Regions from separate parts of the Streptomyces sp. NPDC059455 genome, predicted to be linked through region 2. Evidence: riboswitches for the same ligand, from Rfam matches in the RefSeq annotation. Region 2 holds a riboswitch; each other region holds the start of a gene.

Region 1 (7,078 bases), on a different contig from region 2:
GGAGTAGCCGACCGCGGCCTCGCCACCCTCGCCGTCACCCTCCGCGTCCTGGCGCAGCGCGGCCCGCAGCGCCGTGCGCAGCGCGCGGGCTCTGGTCAGGTGGCCCTGATGGGCCTTGGTGTCGGGTGCGTCACCTACGAAGAGGTCATGTTCCCGCAGCCAGCGTTCCAGATCGACGGGCGTGGCGAGCGCGTCGTGTCCCGTAAGGCGCCGCCCGTGTGCGACGAATCCCCGGCGATCCTCGGTGTTGGCGAAGTGATGGAGCAGGGCGATGCCCACCGGAAGGCCCTCGACCTCCTCGGCCCTAGTCGGTGGCAGCATGACCGATGTCCCCGTGAACGCGCCGGTAGGCATCCTTCACCCGGATCCGATCGCCGTCGAACTCGAACATGTCGCAGCCGTGCACCTCGTGGACCTGGCCATCGGTGTCGGTACCGGTGTAGGACCACTGGGAAGCGCCCCGGTTCCCGGCGATGAAGGCCACCCCGCCGGGCCGCGATTCGAGCCCCGCGTCGTAGGCGAGCATCAGCTCGAACCCCTTGCGCACTTCGGCCCGTCCGCGGAAGGTCATGCCCGGCTCCGGGCCGACGGACGCGCGGAACACACAGTCGTCCGTCATGAACTCCATCAGCAGGTCGAGATCCTTCCGCCGCCATGCCTCGCCGAAGCCTGCCAGCCGTTCCGGTGTCATCCCCATGACTAAACCCTTCCCGCGAAGCGTGCGGTGAGATAGGCATCCGTGTTCGGGCCGTCGGGGTTGGCGAGCACATGGCGCAGCCATGCCCGGCGTTCGAAGTCGGTGACGGCCAGCTCCCAGACGCAGCCGATGGCCTCACCGGGGTGCGGCGACAGCGCGTCCGGCTGCTCCAGGGGCGCCGAGAACAGTCGCTGATGGATCTCGTTCTCCCCGTGCCACCAGTCCACCAGCGCGAAACAGCGGTCGGCCGCGTCATGCGCGATGGCGAACCCGATGCCATGGCGGCTGTCCGTCCGAGCGGGGCTGGGCAGCACCGAGGCCGCGGTCTCCACGGTCGCGGCCACCAGCGCGGGACGCGGCACATCGGTCCACGCGCTGATGCCGTACACCTTCACGGCCCATCCACCGACCGTCTCCAGGCCCAGGAAGCCAATGGCCCGAGGACGATGCGGCCGCCGGAGCACGACCGATCCCCGTTGCGCGCTCATGGCCCGCCCTCCTCCACGACGACACGTGTTAAATGATTAGCAGGTGTCGACACTCTCGCGCAACACATGGCTCCGCTCCGGTGTCCCAGGCCCAGGCCGCGATCTCGACGCGGTTGCGGACGGTCAGCTTGGCCTGGATGTTCTCCGGTGACCGGGTGTCACGGCTCGGGGTCCGGGTCTTACGGCTTCGCCGTCCCGCGCAGGAAGCGGATGACCGGGTGGCCCGGATCGTGGGTGACATCGGCCTGGACGTCGTAGACCCGCTTGATCAAGGACGGGGTCAGCACATCGCCGGGACTGCCCTCGGCCACGACGCGTCCCTCGCGGAGGACGAGCAGGCGGTCGCAGTACATCGCGGCGAGGTTGAGGTCGTGGAGGGCGATCACGGCGGCGATCGGCAGGCTGACGACGAGGTCGAGCAGATCGAGCTGGTGCTGGATGTCGAGGTGGTTGGTCGGCTCGTCGAGCAGGAGCTCGCGCGGTTCCTGGGCGAGGGCCCGGGCGATCTGGGTGCGCTGGCGTTCGCCACCGGAGAGGGTGTGCCACGACTGACCGGCCCGGTCGGTCAGTCCGCTGCGCTCCAGGGCCGCGTCGACGGCCCGGGTGTCCACGGCGGAGGCCGACGCCCAGGCGCGCCGGTGCGGGATACGGCCGAGGGCCACCACCTCGCGGACGGTCAGCTCGGTCTGGGTGTGGGCATGCTGTTCGACGGTGGCGATACGGCGCGCCGTGGCGCGGCGGCCGACCTGTGGCAGGGCGCGGCCGTCCAGGGTGACCACTCCGGCGGAGGGGGCGAGGGTCCCGGCGAGCAGCCGCAACAGGGTTGATTTCCCTGAGCCGTTGGGACCGAGCAGGGCAACCGTCTCGCCGGGGCGCAGGGTGAGGGTGATGCCGTCGACGATCAGCCGGCCGTCGGTGCGGCGGCTGACGCGGTCGGCGCGGAGCCCGGAGGCCGCTTCCGGGGTGGCGGCGGGCTCCGAGTCGGGGGTTTCCGCGGTGGCGTCGGTCATGGCTTCCTCCGGCCGCGGTAGAGCACGGCGACGAAGGCCGGTACGCCGATGAGGGACGTCACCACGCCCACCGGGACCTCCTGGGGGTCGATGACGGTGCGGGCGGCGGTGTCCACCCACACCAGGAAGATGGCCCCGGCCAGTGCGGTGACCGGCAGCAGACGGGCGTGGCCGGGGCCGGTGAGGGCGCGGGTGGCATGCGGGAGGACCAGGCCGACGAAGCCGATGGCCCCGGCGGAGCTGACCAGGGTCGCGGTGAGCAGCGCGGTCGCGCACAGCAGGACGAGACGGGTACGGGCCACCCGGACGCCGAGCGCCGCGGCGGCCTCCTCCCCGAAGGCGAACGCGTCCAGGGTGCGGGCGTAGCCGAGACAGACCGCGAGGACGGCGGCCAGGACGGCGGTACACAGCAGCACATCGCCCCACCCGGCGCCGGTGAGCGAGCCGAGGAGCCAGAACAGCACGGCCCGGGTGGTGTCGGCGTCCGCGGAGGTGAGGACGATGAACGAGGTCAGCGCGGAGAACAGCTGCATGGCGGCCACTCCGGACAGCACCACGCGGTCGGTGCTGCCACCGAGAGTGTGGCTGAGCACCAGCACCAGGCCGAAGGACAGCAGCGCACCGGTGAACGCGCCCGCCGACAGGGACACGGCCCCGCCGCCCACGCCGAGCACGACCACGGTGACGGCGCCGGTGGAGGCACCCGAGGACACCCCGAGGACGAAGGGATCGGCCAGTGGATTGCGCAGCAGGGACTGCATCACGGCCCCGCAGAGGGCGAGGCCCGCCCCGCACACGGCGGCGAGCAGTGTGCGCGGCATGCGCAGGTTCCACACGATGCCGTCCCGAAGTGGCGGCAAGGTGCTCTCCCCCAGGCCGAGATGGGCGGTGACCGCCGCCCATACGTCGGCCGTGGAGATGTCCGCCGGGCCGATGGTCACGGCGAAGGCGACCGACGCGAGCAGCGCGGCCAGCCCTCCCACGACCAGCGGCAGGAGGCGGGTGCTCATACGGCGGATGCCCAGGTTGCGGTTGCTCACGCGGCGGGTGCTCACATGGCGCGTATTCACTTGGCGCGCACTCACTTGGCGAGCCCGAAGTCGCGCAGCCCGGCGGCGACCTGTTCCACCCCTTCGACCGTACGGATGGACGGGTTCATGGCCTGCCCGCTCAGCAGGATGTACCGCTTCTTCCTCACCGCGGTGAGATTGCGGGTGGCGGCGTTGGTCTCGAGGAAACGCACCTTCGCCTGGGCGGTCTCCGCGGTCTGCTGCTCGCGCGTGAGATCGCCGAGGACGATGACGTCCGGGTCGCGGTCGGCCACGGTCTCCCAGTTGATCTGCGGCCACTCGTCGTGGGTGTCGGAGAAGGCGTTCTCCGCCCCGACGGCCCGGGTGATGGCGCCCGGCGCGCCACAGCAGCCGGCGAGGTAGGGCGACTGGGAGTTGGCGAACCAGTACATGAGGGAGACACCGGAGGCGTCCAGTCCCTCCGTGGCCTTGCGAACGCGCTCCTTCAGCCGCGCGACGAGCCTCTCGCCGCGCTCGTCGACACCGAACGCGTGGGCCAGATCGCGTATCTCGCCGTACACCACATCAAGGGTGAGGGGCTTGCCGCGGGAGCCGTCGCCACCGCTGTCGGTGTCCCTGCCCGCCGCGCAGTCGGACGGCGAGACATACGTGGGCACGCCCAGCTTCTCGAACTGCTCGCGGGTGGCCACGCCGCCCTTGCCGAGGGTGGAGACGAACGAGGCGGTGACGAAGTCGGGTTCGGCGTCCAGGGACTTCTCGAAGGACGGCGCGTTGTCGGCCAGACGCTCCACCGTGGCGTTGGCCTTCTCCAGGCCCTTCATCACCGGGTCGGTCCAGGTGGCGGTGGCCACCATGCGGTCGGCGAGGCCGAGCGAGAGCAGGATCTCCGTGGTGCCCTGGTTGAGCGAGAGGGCCCGTTTCGGGGCGGACTTCAAGGTGGTCTTGTGGCCGCAGTTGTCGATCGTGCGCGGATAGCCCGAACCGGCGGGCTTTCCGGCGGCCGCGTCGTCATGGCCGGAGCCACCGCACGCGGTGAGCAGAAGGGCGGGGGCGAGCAGGAACGCCGCGGTACGGCGGGCGGAGCGGAGCACGGGCAGCCTCGGTGGTCGGGGCTCGTACGCGGAGCCTGGCCTACGGACGTCCCCCGCGCACCGGGCGCGGAGGTGCCAGCAGGTCTTCGGACTCGGGCTCGTCCGGACGGGGCTCCTTCCCGGTGCTCGTTCGCGACGGCCCCACGGCCGTCACGGACTCCTCCCAGTGGTGTCACATGCCCCGCCCGTCCCCCTCACCGCTGCGCGTCAGTTCCGGATTCGCACCGGATTCCCTGGCCTCGGATGTGGCACGACTGGCTCCCCGAGACTACCAAGAGCGTCGAACGCTCGCGTCCCACGGTCAGTTCGGCCGCCGACGGGCCCGCTTCACCTCGCGGTCCACGGCCCAGGCGTCGCCGACCGGCCCGAGGTGGCCCAGCTTGTCGGGGTTGACCACCGTGCGAATGGTCTGGATCTGCCCGTCGAGCACATCGAGGACCAGGGTGTGGAGCACCTTGCCGTCCCGGTCCCGGAGGATCGCACCGGGCTGGCCGTTGACCTCACGCGGCTCCAACGACGCATCGATCCGCAGCAGCCAGGGGAAGACATTGCCCAGCAGCCGCGCCACGTTCTCCGCGCCCATGACGGCCCTGGCCAGCTGCGGGGCCTTGCCGCCACCGTCCCCGACCAGCCGCACATCGGCGGCCAGCAGCTTCCGCAGCCCGCCCACATCGCCGTCCTTCAGCGCGTCGAAGAACCGCGTGGCCAGCTCCTGCCGCTCCTGCCGGTCCGCCGCGAACCGCGGCCGTCCGGCCCGCATATGGCGCCGCGCCCGCACCAGCAGCTGCCGGCATGCCGCCTCCGACCGCCCCACCGCCGTGGCGATCTCGTCGAATCCGAAGGCGAACACCTCCCGCAGCACGAACACCGCCCGCTCCAGCGGGCTGAGCCGCTCCAGGAGCAGCAGCGCCGCCATCGACACCGAGTCGGCCAGCTCCACCGCGCGGGCCGGATCCTGATACGGATCGCTGAGCAGCGGCTCGGGAAACCACGGGCCCACATACTCCTCCCGTCGCACCCGCGCGGAGCGCAGCACATCGATCGAGATGCGGGTCACCGTGGCCGACAGATACGCCTTGGTGGACGTGGGCCGGGTGGCCGAGCCGTCGAAGCGCAGCCATGTTTCCTGCACCGCGTCCTCGGCCTCGCTCACACTGCCCAGGATCCGGTAGGCGATCGAGAACAGCAGCGGCCGCAGCTCCTCGAACTCCTCGACCTCACTCACGCGGATTCCCCTCCCCCGATGCCGGTCAGTGGAACTGCCCGACCTGGTAGTCGCCCGCCGGCTGCCGGGTGATGACGTTCAGCCGGTTCACCATGTTCATGAACGAGACCAGGATCACCAGGGCGGTGAGCTGCTCCTCGTCGTAGTGCTTGGCGGCGTTCGCCCACACCTCGTCGCCGACGCCACCGGCCGCGTCCGCCACCCGGGTCCCCTCTTCCGCCAGCTCCAGCGCGGCACGCTCGGCGTCGGTGAAGACCGTGGCCTCCCGCCATGCCGCCACCAGGTTCAGCCGCACGGCGGTCTCACCGGCCGCGGCGGCCTCCTTGGTGTGCATGTCGAGGCAGCCGGCGCAGCCGTTGATCTGGCTCACGCGCAGCGCCACCAGCTCCTGCGTGGCGGGCGGCAGCGGCGATCCCTTGACCGCCTTGCCCACCGCCATGACGGGCTTGAGGACCTTGCCCGCGGTCGGACCGGCGAAGTAGTTCAGTCGCGCGTCCATGGTGTGCTCCTCGGTGGTTGTCAGTGGCTACACCCCTGAGACGAGGTGGCCCGACCTCCTGTGACATGGACGCATGTGACCTGCGTCTCCCCGCCAACGGGCCCACCGGGCCAAACAGTTGTACGCTACGGCTCGGTCCGATCAACGGAATACAACGGGGAGACAGAGTCATCGTGAGCGAGCCAGCCGGCAGAATACGTTCCCTTCGTGCCTACTCCGCCGTCTCGGCGGTGCTCACCGGGACGATCGCCCTGTACATCGCGCTTGTCGCCTTCGGCAACATCACCGACTTCGACACCAATCAGCAATTCGTCCGCCATGTCCTGGCGATGGACACCACGTTCAAGGACGACGACCTGATGTGGCGGGCCATCAAGTCCACCGCTCTCCAGGACACCGCCTACGTCGCCATCATCGTCTGGGAGAGCATCGCCGCCCTCGTCCTCATCGCCGCGACGGCCATGTGGGGGTCGGGACTGCGCGGGGGCAGCGTCCGCCGCGCCCGTCAGGCCAGCACCGTGGGGCTGTTGATGCTGATGCTGCTGTTCGGCGCCGGGTTCATCGCCATCGGTGGCGAGTGGTTCGCCATGTGGCAGTCCAAGACGTGGAACGGGCTGGAGGCCGCCACCCGCGTCTTCCTGATCTCCGGGATCGTGCTGCTGCTCATCCACCTGCTCGCGGCCGGGCGGACCGAGCCCGACGCCACGGACTGACCGGCACTCCACCGACTCGAAAGCGGCAGCGGACCCATCGTTGCCGCGGACTCTTGACAGTGACCTGAGTCACCTTTAACGTCCGCGGCAACGCTCTGTGAGAGCGCTCTCTCGACGGCCCCGCGTGACCACACCGCTGGGCTGCCTCTCCCGCTCTTCCGCTCTTCCCGTGTGCGCACGGAAAGGAGAGTCATGTCGCCTACACCCCCGCGCTTCCCGCCGTTACGGCGCGTCCTCGGCCGCTGGCGAGGTCCGGGTGTCGTCCTCGCCGCCGTCGGCCTCATCCTGTCCATGCTGTCCACCGGCTCGGCCAGTGCGCGGGCC
Region 2 (7,078 bases):
TGCCCTCCAGGGAGCGGTAGCCGTGCACTCCTCCCCCGCCGAAGCCCGCCACCTCACCGGCCGCGTACAGGCCGCTGATCGGCTGGCCCGAGGCGTCCAGGACGCGGCCGGAGAGGTCGGTCTGGAGGCCGCCGAGGGTCTTGCGGGTGAGGATGTTGAGGCGCACGGCGATCAGGGGTCCGGCGCCCGAGTCCAGGATCCGGTGCGCGGAGGCGGTGCGGCTGAGGGCGTCCCCGGGGTAGGCGAGTGCGTTGCGGATGCCCATGACCTGGACGTCCTTGGTGTACGGGTTCTCGATCTCGCGGTCGCGGGCCTCGATCTGCCGTTTGAGGTCCGCCAGGTCGATCAGGTTGTCGCCGGTCAACTTGTTCATTCCCGCGACCAGTTGGGGCAGGGAAGTGGCGACCACGAAGTCCTCGCCCTTGTCCCGGAACCGCTGGATCGGCTCGGGGGTCTGCCAGATGCGGGAGAGGAGCTGCAGGATGTCCTTGTTGGTCAGGTCCGGGTTCTGCTCCGAGCCCGAGAGCGCGAACTCCTTGGCCATGATCTTCTGGGTGGTGACGAACCACGAGTAGTCATGGCCGGTGGCGGTGATCGACCCGAGGGTGTGCAGGGTGTCGTAGCCCGGGATGTCGGGGCTGGAGAAGCGTCTGCCCTTCGCGTCGAACCACATCGACGACGGGCCGGGCAGAATGCGGATGCCATGGCCCGGCCAGATCGGGTCGTAGTTCCTGAGGCCCTCGGTGTAGTGCCACATCCGGTCGGGGTTGACGATCCGTCCGCCCGCCTTCTCGGTGATCCCCAGCATCCGGCCGTCCACATACGCAGGGACACCGGTGACCATGAACTTCGGCGGCGAGCCGAGCCGGTCGGGCCAGTTCCGGCGTACGAGGTCGTGGTTGGCGCCGATACCGCCGGAGGTGACGATCACCACCGGGGCGTTGAGCTCGAAGTCGCCCACCACGGTGCGCGAGGTCTGCTTGCCGCGGGCGGCGTTGCTCGGCTCCAGGATCGAGCCGCTCACCCCGGTGACGGCGCCACCGGTGACGATCAGCTCGTCCACCCGGTGCCGGAACTTGAAGGTCACCCGGCCGTCCTTCGCGGCGGCCCGCACCTTCTTCTCGAACGGCTCGACCACGGCCGGACCGGTGCCCCAGGTGACGTGGAAACGCGGCACCGAGTTGCCGTGCCCATCCGCGAGACCGCCGCCGCGCTCGGCCCAGCCGACGATCGGGAACCATTGCACACCGAGCCCGTGCAGCCAGGACCGCTTCTCCCCGGAGGCGAAGTCCACATACGCCTCGGCCCACTTGTGGGCCCAGTAGTCCTGGCCACCGGGATCGGTGACACCGCGGTCGAAGCCGGCCGTGCCGAGCCAGTCCTGCCAGGCCAGTTCGGGGGAGTCCTTGATCCCCATCAGCCGCTGCTCCTCGGAGTCGACGAAGAACAGGCCGCCGAAGGACCAGAACGCCTGGCCGCCGAGGTTGCTCTCGGGCTCCTGGTCGAGGAGGAGCACCTTGCGTCCCGCGGCGGCCAGTTCCGCCGTGGCCACCAGCCCGGCGAGCCCGTGGCCGACCACGATGGCGTCCGCGTCCGAGGACGCCCCGGAGGCGGCGAAGGCCGGAACCGCCGTCTGGGCGAGGGCGGCGCCGGCGAGCACACCGCCCGCCGCCGTCAGGGCGCGGCGGCGGCTGATCCCGTTGATCCCGGCGGGCGACGCGGAATTCTCTGTGGAGTTCTCCATGAGCTGCCTTCCGGAAAGGGGGTTCGGAGGGTGCGGGAGATACGGAGGGGGTTGCCGCGACGGAATCGTGTTACCGGCCGGCAACGTGTTACCGACGGTAGCCCACAGGGTGCGAGGCCGCCAGAGCTCTGCTCACAAGACCAACTCCCGTGCGGGGAAGGGGACTTCGGGCGCTCAGCGACCGCCAGGTGACGGCTCGGCCGAGGCCCTCCCCCGCGGCGAGAACGCGTACAGATCGAGGATGTCGGGCAGCGGTGCCACCCCGGGGCCACCCGCCCGGACCCAGGCCACGATGTCCTCCGTCGCGTCCGGGTCGTTGACCAGGCCGAGCCACACCGGCCTGCCCCCGGCGGCCCGTCCGGCGGCCGACGGCTGCACCACGATCACATTGGCCTGGTCGCAGACGTCCAGACATTCGGAGACGCGTACGGGCGCCTCCTCACCGAGCCGCGCGATCTGCGCGGCATGGTCGATGCCGGTCACCTTGGGACTGCCGCAACAGCAGTCCCGGCATACGGTCACCCGGCATGACAGCGGGTCGGTCGGCCATACGGACATGCCGTATCACCCCTCCTCCGGGGAAGTCCGCCCCGGTGTCGCTCGAGGAGGCGACCGCGTGAGTCTCCTGGCTCTCGGGTCGATGCTCGTCCCGGCCTTCCCACCCGCGTATGCGGGCAGTGGCCTGTTCGGGATCCGCTCGCCGATCACAGTGGCGGTACCGCGCCGGATTCCCACCGGCTTCCTCGTTCCGCCGTCGCCCTTGTCGCCCGGCATCATCGCATCCCGGGCACCCCGCTCACTCCTTCGGGGCTCCGCAGCGCGCACATTGGGCGAAGTCGGCGGTGTCCTGGATCGCGCCGCAGTCGGCGCACACCTTCTCCAGCCAGCAGGCGGGGTCCCCGCCCTCGGGCTCGGCGGGCGCCGGGTCCGCCGCCTCCGGGTCCGGGTCGCCGGGGCGAGCCGTGCCGCTCATCGTGTGCGCCTCCTCGTCCGGACCGTGCGCGGGTCCGTTGGCCGACCCTCTACCCCTGGTGTCATCTCCGAAAGCAGCCAAGCCATAGATCCGATCTCTTACCCGCTCACGACCCTTGATGGGGCGTAATGCTGCTCAACCCCTCCCCAGTTATCGGATGACTCGGTAACGTATCCGCCTCGGGAGGCAACGATGCCGAGATCTTACCGACGCTCCGCAATGGCATTTCTGCTGTGCGGCGTCCTGGCCATGACGCTCTTCATCACCGGGCCCGCACAGGCGAAGGACTCCGCCTGGACCGTGCGCGGCCCCTCGCCCCACTCCGGTCCCCTCGCGCAGCTGCGGCTTGACGGCGCCTCGGGAGCGCTGACGCTCCAGGTGTCCCGGGGCGGACGTACGGTGGTCGAGCCCTCGCCCGTGGGCATCGTCACCGAGCGGGCGGATCTGTCCCACGGGCTGCGCTATCTGGGACGCCACGACCGCACCGTCGTGGAGCGCTACCGGTCGACGGCCGGCAAGCAGCGCTCGCGCACGGCGCGGATGACCGAGACCCGCTTCCGGTTCCGGGGCGGCGGGAACGCCCGGCTGGACCTCGTGGTGCGGGTCTCGGACGACGGGGTCGCCTATCGCTACGACCTGCCCTCCGGCAGCGGCGATGTCCTCGGCGAGACCTCGGCGTTCACCCTGCCCGCGGACGCGGCCGCGTGGCTGGGCGACTACCGCAAGGACAACGAGAACCTGTTCAAGGAGTACACCGCGGCGACCGCGCCCACCGGTGAGTACATGGCGCAGGCGCTCTTCGAGACGGGCGGCGGCTACGCCCTGATCGCGGAGTCGGATCTCACCGGCCGCTACTCCGCCGCCCGGCTGATCCACCAGCAGGGGCTGCCCACGTACCGCATCGGTCTGTGGGACGAGCGGGTCGAGTCCGACGGGCCGCTCAGCACACCCTGGCGCGCCCTGATCGTGGGCGATCTGTCGACCGTCACCCAGTCCACCTTCACCGACGATCTGGCACCGGCCTCACGGGTCGCCGACACCTCGTGGATCCGGCCCGGACCCGCGCTGTGGACCTGGCTCGCGGGCGGCAAACCGGCCGGGCAGAGCCTGTCGATGCAGAAGGGGTACGTGGACTACGCGGCCCAGCGCGGCTGGCCGTATGTGGTGGTGGACGCGGGCTGGTACTTCGACCCCGACCAGTGGGACGTCACCGATCCCGACTGGCAACGGAACAGCTGGATTCCGCAACTCGTGGACTACGCCCGCGAGCGGCGGGTGGGCATCCAGGTCTGGATCCACCACCGTGACCTCGACACCGCCGAGGAGCGCGAGCAGTGGCTGCCCACGCTGGAGCGGTGGGGGGTGAAGGGCGTGAAGATCGACTTCATGGACTCCGAGTCCCAGGAGACACTGCGCTGGTACGACGAGATCCTCAAGGCCACCGCGGCCCACCATCTGCTCGTCAACTTCCACGGCTCGACGATCCCCAAGGGCATTCAGCGCACCTGGCCGCAGGTGATGTCGATGGAGGGCGTGAACGGCGAGGAGAAGCGGACCAACACCCCGCAGCACCTGGCGACGCTGCCGTTCACCCGCAATGTCATCGGCTCCATGGACTTCACCCCCGGGGCCTTCCACCGGCCCCAGCGCCCCAACGCGGCGTCGGACGCGGGCGAAGTCGGCCTGTCGGTGCTCTACGAGTCCGGGATCCAGAACCTGGCGGGCACCCCGGAGTCCTATGACGCCCGTCCGCTCGCCCGCCGGTTCCTGGAGCAGATCCCAGCAACCTGGGACCGCACCCGGCTGCTGGCGGGGCGGCCGGGTGAGAGCGCGGTGCTCGCCCGCGCCAGCGGCTCGCGGTGGTTCATCGGCGGTACGTTCACCGGTCCCGCGCACACCGCCGAGGTGCCGCTGCGGCTGGAGCCGGGCCGCTGGCTGGTCGATCTGATCCTGGACGGCCCGAACGGTCTGGTCCGCACGCCCACGGTGGTGCGCGGCGGGCAGACCCTGTCCGTGCCGGTCACGGCGGACGGCGGGTTCGCCGCCATCGCCTGCCGCTGGCGGCCCGGCCTGTCGACCTGCGACCACCCCTGACCATCCCCTACCACCCGCACTGACCACCCGTCACGCGGACACCCCGTCCAGGACGCCCGTCCAGATGCCGATCGCCGGAAGGCAGGCGCCGGCCGCGAAGACCCATGCGGCGGCGACGGCACGGGCGTAGGGGGCGGGGTGGCCGCCGGTACACCCACGGGAGAGGGCCAGCAGCCGGTCGGCCTTCTGCCGTGTCGGGTTCTTCTCCTGCTGAGCGGTGAGGAAGGCGGACAGCCGGTCCGCCGACTCCGCGTCCGTGACCGCCTCGGCGTCCGCCCGCATCTCCATCAGCGTGACCAGGACGCGGCCGGCGCGGCTGTTGGCGTAGAGGCCGCAGGTCAGGGTGAGGATGAAGACGGCTATCGACGTGACGGTCCGCGCCGTGGTTTCCACGGGGGTGATGGCGAGGGCCGTCATCCCGTCGAAGAACACGGCGGCCTTCCCCGCCGCCGGCGCATGACGCAGATAGCGCCGTCGCATCGGATCACCGTGGCGCAGATGCGAGATCTCGTGCCGGAGCAGGACCGCACCGGCCGGGCTTCTGAGCAGGGTGCGCCAGCTGCGCGGGATGGCGACATGGACGGTGGGCCTACGGACGTTCAGGGTGACCGCGTGGTACAGGAAGGTGCCCGCGACCGCCCAGAGCGCGGCGACCAGGACGACCGCGGGCACCAGGAGACGATCCCCGTCGAACGGCAGGGAGATCCGGTCCTGCAGTACGGCGAAGGCCACTCCGCCCGCGGCGCCGACCGCCCAGACGGACTTGCGGCGCTGCAGTCTCGTCCCCCAGTCCTCCATCCGGCCGAGCCGCCCCGGGGACGGCTGGGGGACGTGGACCACCTTCAGGTTGGACGCCGGGGACCAGCTGGAGACCGCGTTCAGCCGGGCGGTGTCCATTCCGGCGGAGTGGAAGGTGTCCCGGACGCGCACCCAGCCCTTCGCCGACCAGTCGACCGGGTGCGACGCCTCCTCGGCCTCACGACCGCTGAGGGAGTCGGCCCGCCACTCGTTGACGAGGGGCAGCAGGGAGACCACGAGGAGGACGAGGACGGCCAGGAACGCGGTGGCGCCGACCGCGGCCGACGCGGACAGCCGATTGTCCCCTGTGGTCAGCACGCTCGCCCCGGTGGCGGGCGCCGCGCACAGCGGCCCGATGAGCACGGTCCAGCAGGTCCGCTCGGCCCGGCGCAGCCGGCGGACCGGGGACGCGGCGGTCATGGGCGGCCGGGTGCGGCGGGGTCCGCGGGGTCCGCGACATCGGCGGAGTCGTCGGGGCCGGATTCGGAGCGGATGAGCGCTTCCGCCTGGATCCGTACGACGGCCCGCACCGTGGCCGGATCCACCTCCGGGGGAAGCCTCAGCTCCACCGTCACCCGCCGGGCGAGCCCCGCCGCGCTGTCCTCGTTCTCGCCACCCTCCGTGCCCGTCCCGCCGGAGTTGGCGTCGCCGCGCAGACAGCGCTTGAGATAGCCGACGGCGTCCCGCACTCCGCGCTGGACGGCCATATCGGTCGCCGTCGAGAGCACGGTGAAGGCGATCTGGCCGAGCACGGACAGCCCGATGGTGAGATAGACATGGGTGTCGACCGCGGGTGCCCCGCTGAGGTCGTCGAAGAACTCCCCCGCGCCGGGCACCCGCCGCCCGGCGCGCATCTCCTCGGCGAACTCCTCGAAGAGCTCCTCGTGTTCGTCCTCGGCGACGGTGCGCGCCGAGGCGTCGACCATCGTCAGGATCCGCTCGATCGCGGCGTCGTCCAGCCCCGTCATGTCTGTCATGTGGTTCCCCCCGTGCGCCACGCCCTTGGCGTGGCCTGCGACACATTTACGGTAGCCCGCCCGGAGGAGAAGATGTAAGGACTTACGGCAAATAGGCGAACTCTCCGCCCATTTCGCGCATGACCGCCGTCAACTCCCCTGCCCCGCACGGCGTGGCGGCCTGCGCGTGCGGGTCCAGTCCACCAACTGCCGGGCCGTCCACGTGGTGATGACGCGCTCCGTCGGCACCCCGCATTCCACGGCCCGGGCGCATCCGCGCGGCTGCCAGTCGAGCTGGCCGGGCGCGTGGGCGTCGGTGTCGATGGAGAAGAACGTCCCCGCCCGCACGGCCTCCCGCAGCAGTCCGCGTGGCGGATCCAGCCGCTCCGGGCGGCAGTTGATCTCCACGGCGGTGCCCGCCTCCGCGCAGGCGCCGAAGACCTCCTCCTGGTCGAAGGCCGACTCGGGGCGCTTGCCGCCGAGCAGCCGTCCGGTGCAGTGGCCCAGCACATC
Region 3 (7,078 bases), on a different contig from region 2:
GGCCGCCGACAGGCACCGCCCGCACAGCGCCTGACGCGCCCGGCTCAGTGCACCTTCGTCAAGCCGCCTCCGATGGTGGCGAGCAGGGTCTCGTCGCAGGCGGCCGAGGTGTCCGCCGCCCAGCACACATAGCCGTCGGGGCGGATGAGCAGGGCGACGGCGCCCAGGTCGTCTGCGCAGGTGGCCCGGACGAGGTCGACGCGTGGCGGGAGCCGGAGGTCGTCCGGGACGGCTCCGGCCAGATCGAGCAGAACGGCGTGGCCCGAGCCGAACAGCGCCGACAGCCGGGTGGCGCCGGCCTCGGTGACCAGGTCGGCGTCCGGCACGCGCTGCCCGGTGAGGGGATGTTCGCCGGGCAGCTCGTAGCGCAGCGAGAGGCCGGACATCAGCCCCGCGAGGTGGCGGTTGGTGTCGGGCAGCCGCAGCAGGTCGATGAAGATGTCGCGCAGGGCGGTCACGTCCTCGCTCGGGGTCGTGTCCGCCAGGACCCGCTGGGCCGCCGTGTGGTGCAGGACCCGGGCCGCGGCCGGATGCCGTTCGGCGTGGTAGCTGTCCAGGAGGCCGCCCGGCGCCCGGTCCTGGATGACCGCGGCCAGTTTCCAGCCGAGGTTGATCGCGTCCTGCATACCGAGGTTGAGCCCCTGGCCGCCCATCGGCGAATGGATATGGGCGGCGTCGCCCGCGAACAGCACGCGGCCCACGCGGTACTGCTCCAGCTGTCGCGTGGCGTCACTGAAGCGCGAGGAGTTGTCCACGGCCCCCAGGGTCGTCTCCTCGCCGTACACCTCCCGCAGCGCGGTGGCGATCTCCTCATGGGTGACGGGGGCGTCGCGGGCGGTGTCCACCTGGTCCGCGTGACCGAAGGTGAAGCGGTACAGGTCGCCGCCGACCGGGACCAGCATGGCCCAGTAGCCGCCCACCTGACGGGTCATGGTGCTGATGTGCCCCATCTGCTTCGGCACCAGCGAGGACACCGCGGTCAGCCGGATGTCGGTCAGCACCGCCTGATGAGTCCCGGCCCGGCCGGGAAACGGCAGCTCCAGCAGTTTCCGCACCGTGCTGTGACCGCCGTCGCACGCCACCAGATAGCGCGCCCGCACCTCCAGGCCGTCCGCCGTCACGACCACGCCGTCCTCGTCCGACTCCACCTTCGAGACGGCGGTCCCGCGCAGAACTCGCGCGCCCGCGGCGGTCGCCCGCTCCTCGAGCACCTCCTCGATCTTCCACTGGGGGATGGCGATCGGGCCGTTGTGCCTGGTCCGCCAGGGGGTGCAGTCCAAGGGCACGGGCAGCATCGCGAAGTGCCCACCCACCGGGTCACGCGGGGTGGCCCGCCGCAGCATCGGCTCCAACAGCCCCCGCGACTGCAGCAGTTCGGCCGTACGGGGCTGGATCGCGCCGCCCTTCACCTGCTCGATGCGCTGGTGCAGCTTCTCCAGCACCAGGGTCTCGGCCCCGGCCAGCGCCAGCTCGTACGCCAGCATCAGCCCGGTCGGGCCGGCGCCCACGATGACGACGTCGGTCGCGCTCTCCGTCATCGCCATCGGCTCCGTCTTCTCCGTCGACACGGTCACCCCTCCTCGATTTCTCGCCTCGGTCTATATGTATACCAGGTGCAGAAATCTCCTGGGGGCAATTACTCTGCTACGGTGGACGTCGTGGACGGCAAGCCAGGGCTACGGGAGCGGAAGAAGCAGCGGACCCACACCGCGATCTCCGAGGCGGCGATCACGCTCTTCCTCGAACACGGCTTCAACCAGGTCTCGGTGGCCCAGGTGGCCGAGGCGGCCGAGGTGTCCAAGCGCACGCTCTTCGCCTACTTCCCGGCGAAGGAAGACCTCGTGGTGCACCGTCTCGCCGACCACGAGACCGAAAGCGCCCGCGTCGTACGGGCCCGCCCGCCCCGCACCGCCCCGCTGACCGCGCTGCGCGAGCACTTCCTCAAGGGCCTGCGCGAACGGGACCCGATCACCGGGCTCAACGACCATCCCCAGATCGTCAAGCTCACCCGGATGATCCTCGACTCACCCTCGCTGGTCGCCCGGATGGCGCGGTTCAAGGACGGCGCCGAACGCGCGCTCGCGCAGGCGCTGCGGGAGACGGCGGACACCCCGGAACTCACCGCGCGGCTGGCCGCCGTCCAGATCGTCGCCGTCCAGTGGTCACTGGCACAGGACAACACCGCACGCGTGACGTACGGGGAACCGGCCGACGAGCGCTACGCGGGTGCGGTGGCCGACGCGGAGCACGCGTTCGCGCTGCTGGAGAACGGACTGCGGCACCTGTCCCCGCGGAAGTGACTCCAGGCGCCCCGCTCGGGTGCCCCGGGTGTCCTCACAACGCATGAGGGCCCCGGATCTCTCCGCGGGCCCTCGTGCGTCTCGGTGTGGTCAGTTCGGGGCGGCCGCCATCGCCCGGCTCTCTTCGGCCTTCGCCGGCTTGGGGTTCAGCATCCGCTCGGCGAGTTCGCCGAAGAGGAGACCGAAGCCACCCCACAGGATCACCTGCATGGCGAGGGCGGACAGCCGGAACCGCCACAGGACGGTGGCCGGGAAGTCCGCCGGGACCTCGTTGACGACGGGCAGGAAGGCGAACGCCACCCCGATGACGACGGCGAAGGCGGCCACCGCGGCGACGGTGGCGTACCAGCTGCCCAGCTTCGGGGCGAGCCGCTTGCCGAGGATGGTGGCGGCGATCGCGAGGAGCACGCTGAGCACCATCATCAGGAAATACAGGATCGTCCGCTTGCTGATGGTGTCGCCGTTGCCGACGGCGGGCGGGTTGGCCGGGTACTTCAGGAACGGCACGACATAGACCGCGAGCAGCGCGCAGCCGGACAGCAGCAGCGCGGTGGCCCTCGGGGTGAAGCGGCCGACGCGGCCGAGGGCGACGCAGTAGGCGAGGGCGGCGATGCCGCCGAACGCGATCCCGTAGATCAGCACACCGGTGGCCAGGCCCGCGGTGGACTGCAGACTACGGGAGACGATCTCGACCTCGTGCTCATGCGCGGGGGCGTGGGCCTCCTCGAAGCCGATCGCGCGGTCGACGCTCGGCTCACCGAGGAAATAGGCGGCGATCAGGGCGAGCACACCGGCACCAAGACCGGCGAGCATGCCCCGCACCAGCAGGTTTCTTACTGTTGCGGAATTCATGGGGGTGCGGCGTCCCTCGCGTCAGTGGCAGGGGAAGCCGAGCAGATGGCGGGCGTCATGCACCCACTCGTGGACGCCCTCGCCGGAGACGACCGCGGTGGCGCCCTGCTCGGCGCCGACGAAGTACAGCAGAACCAGCATCAGGATGCCGAAGAAGACGGCCCAGGGAGCTATCGCCTTCAGCGGCAGCGTGGCGGGGAGGGCGGGAGTGGTGGCTGTCGGCTGGGCGACATGCTGCGCCATGGCAGTGGCCTCCTACTAGGGAGTTCGCGTCCCATCTCGGTGGTGCACAGGACGATGGCTGCGGGTCTGACTCACGGAACGTCCCCTTCGGATACGTCTCGTTCACAGTGGCGCGACCGTGCCGGATTCCCACCGGCTTCCGTCAGACCATCGTCGATATCGCACCGACGGTACCGCGTGTCGGATGTCTGGCCAAGACCGCCCACCTGGTGAGACGCCGACAGGACGCGCACAACCTCACTCATCGCGGCCGTAATGGGGGCTGTTGGGCGGCAGGAAGTGGCCGCGCAGACGGGTCAGCAGTTCGGAGGTCTCCAGCGCGCGCTCGCCCAACTGGGAGGCCACGGCCAGGGCCAGGGCGTCGACCACGGCCAGTGAGCCGAGTGTCTCGCGGGTGGCCCCGGAGGCGGAGAGGGTAGCGAGGAGGGTGACGGCCACGCGGTCGCCGAGCGCGGGTCCGAGGGCGTCGGTGATCAGGACGACCGGGGCGCCCACCCCCTCGGCATGGTCGATGATGACCTCGATCTCCTTGAAGAGCCGGGCCGGGGCGAAGATCACCACGACGTCGTCCGCCGAGAGCGGCACCAGCGCGTCCGGCAGTCTGAAGCCCATGTCCGCCGTGTGACGGGCCTTGAGCCCCAGCCGGTTGAGCCTCAGCGCGAGGTACTCGGCGATGATGCCGGACGGCCCGGCGCCGAAGGCCATGACCTCCTTGGCGGGCAGAAGCCGCTCCACGGCCGCGGCGAAGGCGTCGGCGCGCAGGCTGCGCCGGGTCTCGTGGATGACCTCGGCGGCGTCCTCGAAGACCCGGTCCAGCAACTCCTCGGTGGATCCGGCCATGTGCTCGACGCGGCTGCGCAGCCGCGCGGAGGGCCGCATCAAGGTGGCGAGCGACCGGGCCACGGCGTGCTTGAGACCGGTGAAGCCGCTGTAGCCGAGGGCCTTGGCGGTGCGGACCACGGTGGCGTCGCTGGTGCCGGTGAGCGCGCCGAGTTCGCTGGCGGAGGAGAAGCCCACCTCCTGCGGATGCTCTCTGAGGAACGCCGCGACCTTCTGCTCGGCGGGAGCGAGCCGCGGCCAGGCGGCCGCCACCCGCTGCTGGAGCGGCGCACCCTCCGGGATCTCCGCCATTTCCATGGGCTGCCCTCTCTTGACGTGCGTGCGTAGCGCATCCTACTTTCCTCGCGTCGCATCCACGACAAGTTCGTAGCAGACACTACGGAGCGTTCCATGACCACTTCCGCTGCCCCGACGCCCGGTTACCGGCCCCGGCCGGGGGCCGTCGACCGCCCCCGATGGCCGGGCGGCGCCCGCTGTGCCGTGATGCTGAGCTTCGACGTGGACGGCCCGGCGCTGCTGGCCAACCTCGGCCACGCCCCCGACATCTGGCGCTCCCCCCGGCTGTTCTCGCTCGGCGCCTACGGCCCGCACCGGGGCACCCCCCGGATCCTGGACCTGCTGGCGGACTTCCGGATCCCCGCCACCTTCTTCGTCCCCGGCTGGACCGCCGAGAGCTGGCCCGAACTGCTGAAGACCATCGCGGACCGCGGCCATGAGCTGGGCCACCACGGCTATATGCACGAGCTGTACTACTCGAAGACCATCGCCGAGCAGCGCACGCTGATCGAGCGCAGCCAGGAGATCTTCCAGCGGGTGGCCGGCACCACGGCCGTGGGATTCCGCACCCCCTCCGGTGACTTCCGCGCCGACAGCCCCCAACTGCTGTGCGATCTCGGCTTCTCCTACTCCAGCTCCATGCGCGGCGACGACCGCCCGTACCGCTGGCGGATCGACGGGCGCGACACGGACCTCGTCGAGATCCCCGCGCAGTGGGAGCTGGACGACTTCCCCCAGTTCGCCTACAACGACGTCCCGGCGGAGCCGCGCGGCCAGGACCGGATCGCCGGCACCGAGCTCACCCTCGACAACTGGCGGCGGGAGTTCGACGGCTACTACCGCTACGGGCTGTGCTACGTCCTGATGATGCACCCGGAAGTCATGGGCAAGCCGAGCCGGGTGCTGCTGCTGCGCCGGCTGATCGAGCACATCCGCTCCCATGACGATGTGTGGTTCGCCACCGGAAGCCAGATCGCCCAGTGGTGGCGGACACGCCACTGAGACGCGGGGACGAGACGGAAGGAGAACGCGGTGAGGAGCGAGCAGGCGCGGCCCCGGCTGGAGGAGAACCCGCCCTGGCCGGACGGCGCCCGGTGCGCGGTCGTGGTGACGGTGAACCTCGACGCGGAGCTGTTCTGGCTGCGGCTGGACGAGTCCTGCCACGAGCGGCCCAAGACCCTGTCCATGGGCGAGTACGGCCCGAAGCGCGGCGCTCCCCGGATGCTCGACGCCCTCGAGGCGGCCGAAGTGCGCGCCAGCTGGATGATCCCGGCGACGGTGGCCGAGCGCTATCCCGGGACGGTACGGGACGTGGCCGCCCGCGGCCATGAGATCGCCTCCCGCGGCGACGGTCTGGAGGACTACGCGACCCTCGACGCCGAGGGGCAGCGCCGCGCCATCGAGCGTTCCGCGCGGGTGCTGGAGGACATCTCCGGGCGGCGGCCCACCGGCTTCCGGCCGCCCTCCGCTGAGATCGGCGACGACACCGCCGGTGTGCTGGGCGAACTGGGCTTCACCTGGACCTCCCTGGCCCGGGGCGACGACCGGCCGACCCTGCTGCACCCGGCCACCGGCCCCGGCGCCGCCCCGCTGGTGGACGTTCCGGCCCACTGGGAGCTCAATGACTTCCCCCGCTTCATGTTCAACTACGGACCGGCCTACCCCGCCGGTCAGGTCCGGATCGCCGGATACGGGCAGACCCTGGACGACTGGTGCGCCGAGTTCGACGCGTACCACAGCTACGGGCTGTGCTGTGTGATCACCCTGGAGCCGTCCTGCATCGGCAAACCGGGCCGGATCGGGGTGCTGGAGGAGCTCCTGGCGTATATGCGGCGGCGCCGGGACGTGTGGTTCGCCACCGGCGCCGAAGTGGCGCGGTGGTGGCGCTCCCTGGACCGCCCCAACGACCCCGGGTCCTCGGAGGAGGTACGTCACCGCACCGACCCACGGCGCGCCACGGCCATCTGACGGCGCCACACCACCGGCGCGCCGCCGACCGCGCGCCGCCTGTCACCGATGCCCCGGACCACCCGCCTACAGTCGCGGTATGCGCATCGTCTCCCTGCTGCCCGCCGCGACCGACATCGTCGCCGACCTCGGGCTCGCCGAGCATCTGGCCGGACGGACCCACGAATGCGACTGGCCGCCGGAAGCGGTGGCGGACCTCCCCGTGGTGACCGCCACCGGCCTCGACCAGGACGCCCTCACCAGCCGGGAGATCTCCGACGCGGTCGGCGGCGCGACACACTCCGGGTCGTCGCTCTACACCCTCGACACCGAGGCGCTGGCGGCCCTGCGCCCCGATGTGGTGCTCACCCAGGACCTGTGCGAGGTGTGCGCCGTGTCGTACCGGAAGGTCAGCCGGGCCGTCCGGCTGCTGGACGCCGGCACCCGCGTCCTCAGCCTGGAGCCGCACACGCTCGACGACGTACTGGACTGCCTGGTGACGGTGGGCGAGCTGCTCGGCGTGCGCGAGCGCGCCGAGCGGCGCCGGGCCCATCTGCGCGACCGCCTCGAACGGATCCGTCAGGCGGTGGCGGGCCGGGCCCGGCCCCGGGTCGTGGCGA
Region 4 (7,078 bases), on a different contig from region 2:
GGTCAGCGAATGGCAGGTCGACTGGCGCGTCACCCGGATCGCCGACACCGACGCGCTGCGCGTGGGCACCCTGCGCATCCCCGGCCTCGCGTTCCTCAGTGTCGGCGCCGACCAGCCGGGCGCCACCCTGCTGGCCGCGCGGATCGACCTCGACCAGGCCAAGAGCGGTGACACCGTGGTCCGGCCCACGGCCGACACGCCCACCGACGACGACCCCATCGGCTGCGCCTACGCCGTCGTCAGCACCGACCGGCTCGCCGCCGCCGTCGAGACCAACACGGTCTGGGACAAGCCCTCCTCCGCCGCGGGCACCACGTGGGAGAACGGACGGCTGTGGCGGCAGACGGTGCGCGAGGACGGGCAGATCACCGCCCGGCTCTGCTGCGGTGAGTGGACCCACCGGGCCGCCACCGCTCCCGTCGGCGCCACCGAGCCGCTGCCCTGGGCCACCGTGGTCCTCACCCGGGACCGCAACGGCGACGGCGTGGTCGACTGGCAGGACGCCGCCATCGCCTTCCGCGACATCATGGTCAATCCGCTCGGCGCCGACGAGCAGCATCTGCGGGTCGTCCCGCACATCCCGTTCAACTTCGCCAGCCAGGCCACCAACCCGTTCCTCGACACCCTCGACAATGTCAAGCGCATCGCGCTGGCCACCGATGGACTGCGGCAGTACACCCTGCTCAAGGGCTATCAGTCGGAGGGCCATGACTCCGCCCACCCCGACTACGCGGGCAACTACAACACCCGCGCCGGTGGTCTGGCCGACCTCAACACCCTGCTGCGCTCCGGACGCCGCTGGAACAGCGACTTCGCGGTGCACGTCAACGCCACCGAGTCCTATCCGGTGGCCAACGCCTTCTCCGAGACACTGGTCGACAGACACGACAAGCAGTGGGACTGGCTGGACCAGTCGTACCGCATCGACGCCCGCCGCGACCTGGTCTCCGGCGATATCGTCCGGCGTTTCCAGGACCTGCGGAACGACACCGACCCGGCCCTCGCCGGTCTCTACATCGATGTCTTCCGCGAGTCCGGCTGGAACTCCGACCGGCTCCAGCGGGCCCTGCGCGAGCAGGGCTGGCGGGTGGCCACCGAATGGGGCCACGGGCTGGAGCGCTCCTCGCTGTGGTCGCACTGGGCCACCGAGACCGACTACGGCCCGGACAGCTCGCGCGGTATCAACTCCCGGCTCATCCGCTTCCTCCGCAACCACCAGAAGGATGCCTTCGCCGACAAGTGGCCCACCCTGCTCGGCATCCCCCGGATGGGCAACTTCGAGGGCTGGACCGGCAAGACCGACTGGACCGCCTTCTACCGGCTCATCTGGACCCACAGTCTGCCCGCCAAGTATCTCCAGGCGTACCCCATCCGCACCTGGGGCGACCACGAGATCACCTTCGAGGGGCCCGGCCGCACCTCCGTCACCGACACCGGCGGCGTCCGCCGCATCACCACCGACGGGCGGCTGGTCTACGACGGCGGTGGCTATCTGCTGCCCTGGGAGCCGCGCGAGGCCACCGACCCCGCCAAGCTCTACCACTACAACCCGGCGGGTGGCACCACCCGTTGGCGGCTGCCGCGCGGCTGGTCGGGACGGCGGTCCGTGGTGCTGTACCGCCTCACCGACCAGGGGCGCGCCAAGCCGGTCACCCTGCCGGTGCGCGACGGCCACATCAGCGTCACCGCCGACCCCGACGTCCCCTATGTGGTGCTGCGCTCCCCCGCCCCTGCCCAGGCGGCGCCCGGCTGGGGCGAGGGCACCCCGCTGTACGACCCCGGTTTCCACTCCGGTTCGCTGCGCGGCCGGCAGACCACCGGCCCGGCCACCGTGGAACGCGGTGCGCTGGGCGACTACGAACTGGTCATCGGCGAGGGCGCCGCCGCCACCGTCGGCCAGCGCATCGGCCGGCTGGCCCCCGGCGGCTATGTGGCCTCCGTACAGGTGGAGGTGGGGGCGGAGGCCGGTGAGCGGCGGCGGGCCGCGCTGCGGGTGCACACCGCCGACGGCGTCACCGCGGAGAACTGGACCGAGACCTCGACCGCCGTGAACCACATGGCGGCCGACCGCAAACACGGCACCCGTTTCCAGCGGATGTTCACCTACTTCACCGTCCCCGACGGCGGCGGCCCGGTCACCCTCACCCTCGACGTGGCGGCGGGGCGGGCCCGGGTCCGCTTCGACCGGCTGCGGGTCGTGCGGGCCCGGCGGACCACGAGGCCCGGCGCGCTGGTGTACGAGGACTTCGAGCGGGTGCCCCAGGGCTGGGGCCCGTTCGTCAAGGGCGACGCGGGCGGGGTGACCGACCCGCGGACGCATATCGCGCGGCGGCACGCCCCGTACACTCAGGCCGGTTGGAACGGCAAGGTGATCGACGATGTGCTCGAGGGCGGCCAGTCGCTGAAGTCGCGCGGCGAGAACCCGGGCCTGGTCTACCGTACGGTGCCGCACACCGCCCGCTTCCGCCCCGGGCGGTGCTACCGGGTGACCCTGACCTACGCCAACGAGGCGGCCGGTCAGTACGCATGGGTCACGGCCGTGGACGAGCCCGGGGCGCGGGAGCTGGAGCGCACCCCGCTGCCCGCCGCCACCGGGCGGGCCACGCACGGCTACACCGTCACCGCGCCCGCGGACGGCGAGCTGTGGGTGGGGCTGCGGAAGACCGGCGACAGCGGCACCGCGGAGTTCACGCTCGACTCCTTCACCGTGGAGGAGCTGGACTGACACCGCGCGGGGAGCGGGGCTGACACCGCGGAGGGAGCGGGGCTGACACCGCGGAGGGAGCGGGACGGCCCGCACACGTGTCCCGCTCCCCGCGGTCCCCACCTTCGGTTACGTGTCCATCCACCCCGCCGCACGGCCCCCTCCCGCCCCCTGGCGAGCGGGCGGTCCGTGGGCGAAGATCTGCGGGTGGGGGCGCAGCCGACCGGAGGGGACCGCGGATGTATCACACCTGGATGCGGTACTTCACGCCCAGCCCGGCCCATCACCGGCTCGGCCTGGTGTGTCTCGGTGTCGGCCTCCAGCACGGCGCCCTGCCCGTCGTCGGCCCGCGGGTCCTCGACCATCATGTGGCGGTGGTCATCAGCGCGGGCCGCGGCTGGTTCCGCGGCGCGGACGGCCGCCGCCGTACCGTCACCGCGCCCGCGCTGCTCTGGCTCACCCCCGGTGTCAGCCACCACTACGGCCCGGACCCGGACACCGGATGGGACGAGGCGTTCGTCGACTTCACCGGCCCGGCCACCGCCGCGTACGCCGATCTGGGCTATATCGACCCGGACCGTCCGGTGGTCGCGCTCACCGACACCGCCACCGCCCGTACGGCCATCGGTCGCATCGTCCGCGCCGCGCGCCGGGGCAATCCGTTCCTGGAGGTCGAGACGGCCGCCGCCGTCCATGAACTCCTCGTCGCCCTGCGCCGCGTGCGCGCCGGTGGCGGCTCGGACGGCCATCCGGTGCTCCAGGCGCTGGCCAGGGACGCCTTCCAATCCCTGTCGGTGGCCGAGCACGCCGCCCGGCACGGCATGACACCGGCCGAACTGCGCACCGCGGTACGGCGCGGCGCGGGGTGCAGCCCCAAGGACTACCTCCTCGGGATCCGGCTGGGCCGGGCCAAGGAGCTCCTCGTCGGTACCGAAATGCCGGTGGCCGCCATCGCCCGCCGCGTCGGCTACGACGACCCCGCCTACTTCAGCAGGCTGTTCGCCCGCCGCGTGGGCACCGCACCGGTCCACTTCCGCGAGCAGCAGTGCCGCTCGGTCCCCGGCGGTTTCACCAACCGCGTCCCCGACCCGGCCCGCCCACCGACGATCCCGCCCTGCGCCCCGCCGGACGACGCACGGCTCGGCGGCGCATGACGAAACGGCGAGTGACGAGGCGGCGCATGACGAGGCGGCGCATGACGAGGCGGCGGGTGACGTGTTAGCCCATTGGGGGGACGTTGGGCCGCGATCCGCACGACAAAGGGGCACCATGCATGCGAAGCCGGTCATTTCCGGCCGCTCATCCCCATCAAGGAGTTCCCATGCGTATGCGGACCGCCCTGTCCACGCTCGCTCTCACCGCCGCGTCCCTCGCCGTCGGCGCGACCGGTGCCGTCGCGGAGGACGGCCCCGATGTCACCGTCAACAACGCCAGCAGCACGACCTTCCCCGGCGTATGCGCCAGCAACCAGTTCTCCTTCGTCACCGTCCCGGTCAACCTGGTGGGCCAGTCGGACTCCAGCTCGTGCTGACCCCCCGCGCCACGAGCCCGTGAGGGGCGGAACCCCCGGCCCACGCGGCCGGGGGTTTCCCATGCCGTAGGCTGGCCGGTGCAGCTGGTTCGCCCCGTCCGCCAGGCGGGACGCGTCGCAAGAGGGAACCCGGTGGAAATCCGGGACTGCCCCGCAGCGGTGAGCGGGAACGACCGCCGTCATACGCACTGGGTCCGGTGAGAGGGACCTGGGAAGCGACGGCCATTAGGTGTCCTCCTGAGGAGGACGCGCCCGTGAGTCCGAAGACCTGCCATCTGCCCGCGTACGGACCACCCGTGCGCGGACATCCCGGTGACCTCGAGGGCGGGTCGGCGAACATGCACCAGGCGGACGACCGCGCGCCTGCCGCGCGAGGTCGTGGCGTCCGGTCCGTCACCCTTCGCGCTCTCCTCCCGTCGCCGGGACCTCAGGGATTCATCTCGCGAAGGAGATCTCCGTGACCACCAAGTCCGCGGCCGCGGCGGCACGGGCCACCGTGTACGGCTACCCCCGCCAGGGCCCGAACCGGGAACTGAAGAAGGCGATCGAGGGCTACTGGAAGGGCCGCGTCACCGCCGAAGCGCTGAGGGCCACCACCGCCGAACTGCGCCGCGCCAACTGGCGGCGACTGGCCGGGGCGGGCATCGACGAAGTCCCCACGGGCGACTTCTCGTACTACGACCATGTGCTGGACACCACCGTCATGGTCGGCGCCATCCCCGACCGCCACCGGGACGCCGTCGCCGCCGACCCGCTCGACGGGTACTTCGCGATGGCGCGGGGCACTCAGGACGTGGCGCCGCTGGAGATGACCAAGTGGTTCGACACCAACTACCACTATCTGGTCCCCGAGCTGGGTCCGGACACGGTGTTCGCGGCCGACTCCGCCAAGCAGGTCGCGGAGCTCAAGGAGGCCCTCGCCCTCGGGCTGACCGCGCGGCCGGTCCTCGTCGGCCCCGTCACCTACCTCCTCCTCGCCAAGCCCGCGCCCGGCGCGCCCGCCGGCTTCGAGCCGCTCACCCTCCTGGACCGGCTGCTTCCGGTGTACGCCGAGGTCCTGGCCGATCTGCGGGCGGCCGGTGCCGAGTGGGTGCAGCTCGACGAGCCGGCCCTGGTCCAGGACCGCGCCCCCGCCGAGCGACACGCGGCCGGGCGCGCCTACCGTGACCTCGGCGCCCTCACCGACCGCCCGAAACTGCTGGTCGCCTCGTACTTCGACCGCCTCGGCGAGGCGCTGCCGGTGCTGGCCAAGGCCCCGGTCGAGGGGCTGGCGCTGGACTTCACGGAGGCCGCCGCGGCGCATCTGGACGCGCTGGCCGCCGTCGGCGGGCTGCCCCGCAAGCGACTGGTCGCCGGGGTCGTCAGCGGCCGCAACATCTGGGTCAACGACCTGGAAAAGTCCCTGACCACGCTCGGCACCCTGCTGGGCCTGGCGGACCGGGTCGATGTGGCCGCCTCCTGCTCGCTGCTGCACGTCCCCCTCGACACGACGGCCGAGCGGGACATCGAACCGCAGATCCTGCGCTGGCTGGCCTTCGCCCGGCAGAAGACCGCGGAGATCGTCACCCTCGCCAAGGGCCTGGCCCGCGGCACCGGCGCGATCACCGCCGAGCTGGCCGCGAACCGGGCCGACCTCGCCTCCCGCGCCAACTCCCCCATCACCCGCGACCCGGCCGTCCGCGCCCGCGCCGCCGCGGTCACCGGGGACGACGCCCGCCGCTCCCAGCCGTACGCCGAGCGCACCGCGGCCCAGCGCGCCCACCTCCGCCTGCCGCCGCTGCCGACCACCACCATCGGCTCCTTCCCGCAGACCGGCGAACTCCGCACCGCCCGCGCCGACCTGCGCCGCGGCCGGATCGACACGGCCGGTTACGAGGAGCGCATCAAGGCCGAGATCCAGGAGGTGATCTCCTTCCAGGAGCAGACCGGCCTGGATGTGCTGGTGCACGGCGAGGCCGAGCGCAACGACATGGTCCAGTACTTCGCCGAGCGGCTCACCGGCTATCTCGCCACACAGCACGGCTGGGTCCAGTCCTACGGCACCCGTTACGTCCGCCCGCCGATCCTGGCCGGTGACGTCTCGCGCCCCGAACCGATGACGGTGCGCTGGACGGCGTACGCCCAGTCCCTCACCGAACGCCCGGTCAAGGGCATGCTCACCGGCCCGGTCACCATGCTCGCGTGGTCCTTCGTCCGCGACGACCAGCCCCGCGGCGACACCGCGCGCCAGGTCGCCCTCGCCCTGCGCGACGAGGTGAACGACCTGGAGGCGGCCGGGACCTCGGTCATCCAGGTGGACGAGCCCGCGCTGCGCGAGACCCTGCCCCTGCGCACCGCCGACCGGCCCGCCTATCTGGCCTGGGCGACCGAGGCCTTCCGGCTCACCACCGGCGGGGTACGCCCCGACACCCAGATCCACACCCATATGTGCTACGCCGAGTTCGGCGACATCGTCCAGGCGATCGACGACCTCGACGCCGATGTCATCAGTCTGGAGGCCGCCCGCTCCCATATGCGGGTGGCCCGCGAGCTCGCCGCCCACGGCTATCCGCGCGAGGCCGGGCCCGGGGTGTACGACATCCACTCCCCGCGGGTGCCCAGCGCGGAAGAGGCGGCCGAACTGCTGCGGACGGGCCTGAAGGCCATCCCCGCCGAGCGGCTGTGGGTCAACCCCGACTGCGGTCTGAAGACCCGCGGCTGGCCGGAGACCCGCTCCTCACTGGAGAACCTGGTCACCGCGGCCCGTACGGTCCGCGGTGAGCTGCCCGCGTCCTGACCCGGACGACCGGCCGGGACCGGTGACGCGCAGCAGGTCCAGCTTGCCCGCGTCGCCGCTTCCGGTC

What was found. A riboswitch is a leader RNA that binds a small molecule or an ion and turns the genes downstream of it on or off. The one in region 2 is predicted to bind cobalamin.
Region 1: it holds a riboswitch for cobalamin, as region 2 does, so the genes downstream of both, ACFXB5_RS06780 (ABC transporter substrate-binding protein) here and ACFXB5_RS43640 ((2Fe-2S) ferredoxin domain-containing protein) in region 2, are expected to answer to the same signal.
Region 3: it holds a riboswitch for cobalamin, as region 2 does, so the genes downstream of both, ACFXB5_RS06530 (CbtB-domain containing protein) here and ACFXB5_RS43640 ((2Fe-2S) ferredoxin domain-containing protein) in region 2, are expected to answer to the same signal.
Region 4: it holds a riboswitch for cobalamin, as region 2 does, so the genes downstream of both, metE (5-methyltetrahydropteroyltriglutamate--homocysteine S-methyltransferase) here and ACFXB5_RS43640 ((2Fe-2S) ferredoxin domain-containing protein) in region 2, are expected to answer to the same signal.

Annotation. Positions count from the first base shown of each region.
Region 1 covers NZ_JBHYVB010000013.1:60,462-67,539, reverse strand. Annotated here, with positions in the region: gene ACFXB5_RS06805 (CGNR zinc finger domain-containing protein) at 1-321, opposite strand, end outside; gene ACFXB5_RS06800 (nuclear transport factor 2 family protein) at 305-697, opposite strand; gene ACFXB5_RS06795 (hypothetical protein) at 700-1,185, opposite strand; gene ACFXB5_RS06790 (ABC transporter ATP-binding protein) at 1,365-2,195, opposite strand; gene ACFXB5_RS06785 (FecCD family ABC transporter permease) at 2,192-3,205, opposite strand; gene ACFXB5_RS06780 (ABC transporter substrate-binding protein) at 3,277-4,317, opposite strand; cobalamin riboswitch at 4,377-4,591, opposite strand; gene ACFXB5_RS06775 (RNA polymerase sigma-70 factor) at 4,619-5,542, opposite strand; gene ACFXB5_RS06770 (carboxymuconolactone decarboxylase family protein) at 5,568-6,041, opposite strand; gene ACFXB5_RS06765 (DUF2165 domain-containing protein) at 6,215-6,754, shown strand; gene ACFXB5_RS06760 (DUF1996 domain-containing protein) at 6,947-7,078, shown strand, end outside.
Region 2 covers NZ_JBHYVB010000203.1:31-7,108, forward strand. Annotated here, with positions in the region: partial or broken gene ACFXB5_RS43635 (FAD-binding dehydrogenase) at 1-1,744, opposite strand, end outside; gene ACFXB5_RS43640 ((2Fe-2S) ferredoxin domain-containing protein) at 1,919-2,302, opposite strand; cobalamin riboswitch at 2,363-2,492, opposite strand; gene ACFXB5_RS43645 (hypothetical protein) at 2,541-2,717, opposite strand; gene ACFXB5_RS43650 (glycoside hydrolase family 97 catalytic domain-containing protein) at 2,910-4,811, shown strand; gene ACFXB5_RS43655 (hypothetical protein) at 4,842-6,029, opposite strand; gene ACFXB5_RS43660 (hypothetical protein) at 6,026-6,586, opposite strand; gene ACFXB5_RS43665 (PHP domain-containing protein) at 6,716-7,078, opposite strand, start outside.
Region 3 covers NZ_JBHYVB010000013.1:10,491-17,568, reverse strand. Annotated here, with positions in the region: gene ACFXB5_RS06550 (hypothetical protein) at 1-16, opposite strand, end outside; gene ACFXB5_RS06545 (FAD-dependent monooxygenase) at 45-1,538, opposite strand; gene ACFXB5_RS06540 (TetR/AcrR family transcriptional regulator) at 1,659-2,300, shown strand; gene ACFXB5_RS06535 (CbtA family protein) at 2,391-3,152, opposite strand; gene ACFXB5_RS06530 (CbtB-domain containing protein) at 3,174-3,395, opposite strand; cobalamin riboswitch at 3,437-3,588, opposite strand; gene ACFXB5_RS06525 (MurR/RpiR family transcriptional regulator) at 3,633-4,526, opposite strand; gene ACFXB5_RS06520 (polysaccharide deacetylase) at 4,626-5,513, shown strand; gene ACFXB5_RS06515 (polysaccharide deacetylase) at 5,544-6,479, shown strand; gene ACFXB5_RS06510 (cobalamin-binding protein) at 6,559-7,078, shown strand, end outside.
Region 4 covers NZ_JBHYVB010000032.1:5,986-13,063, reverse strand. Annotated here, with positions in the region: gene ACFXB5_RS14135 (endo-alpha-N-acetylgalactosaminidase family protein) at 1-2,725, shown strand, start outside; gene ACFXB5_RS14130 (helix-turn-helix domain-containing protein) at 2,944-3,858, shown strand; gene ACFXB5_RS14125 (hypothetical protein) at 4,026-4,235, shown strand; cobalamin riboswitch at 4,304-4,526, shown strand; gene metE (5-methyltetrahydropteroyltriglutamate--homocysteine S-methyltransferase) at 4,693-7,011, shown strand; gene ACFXB5_RS14115 (helix-turn-helix transcriptional regulator) at 6,952-7,078, opposite strand, start outside.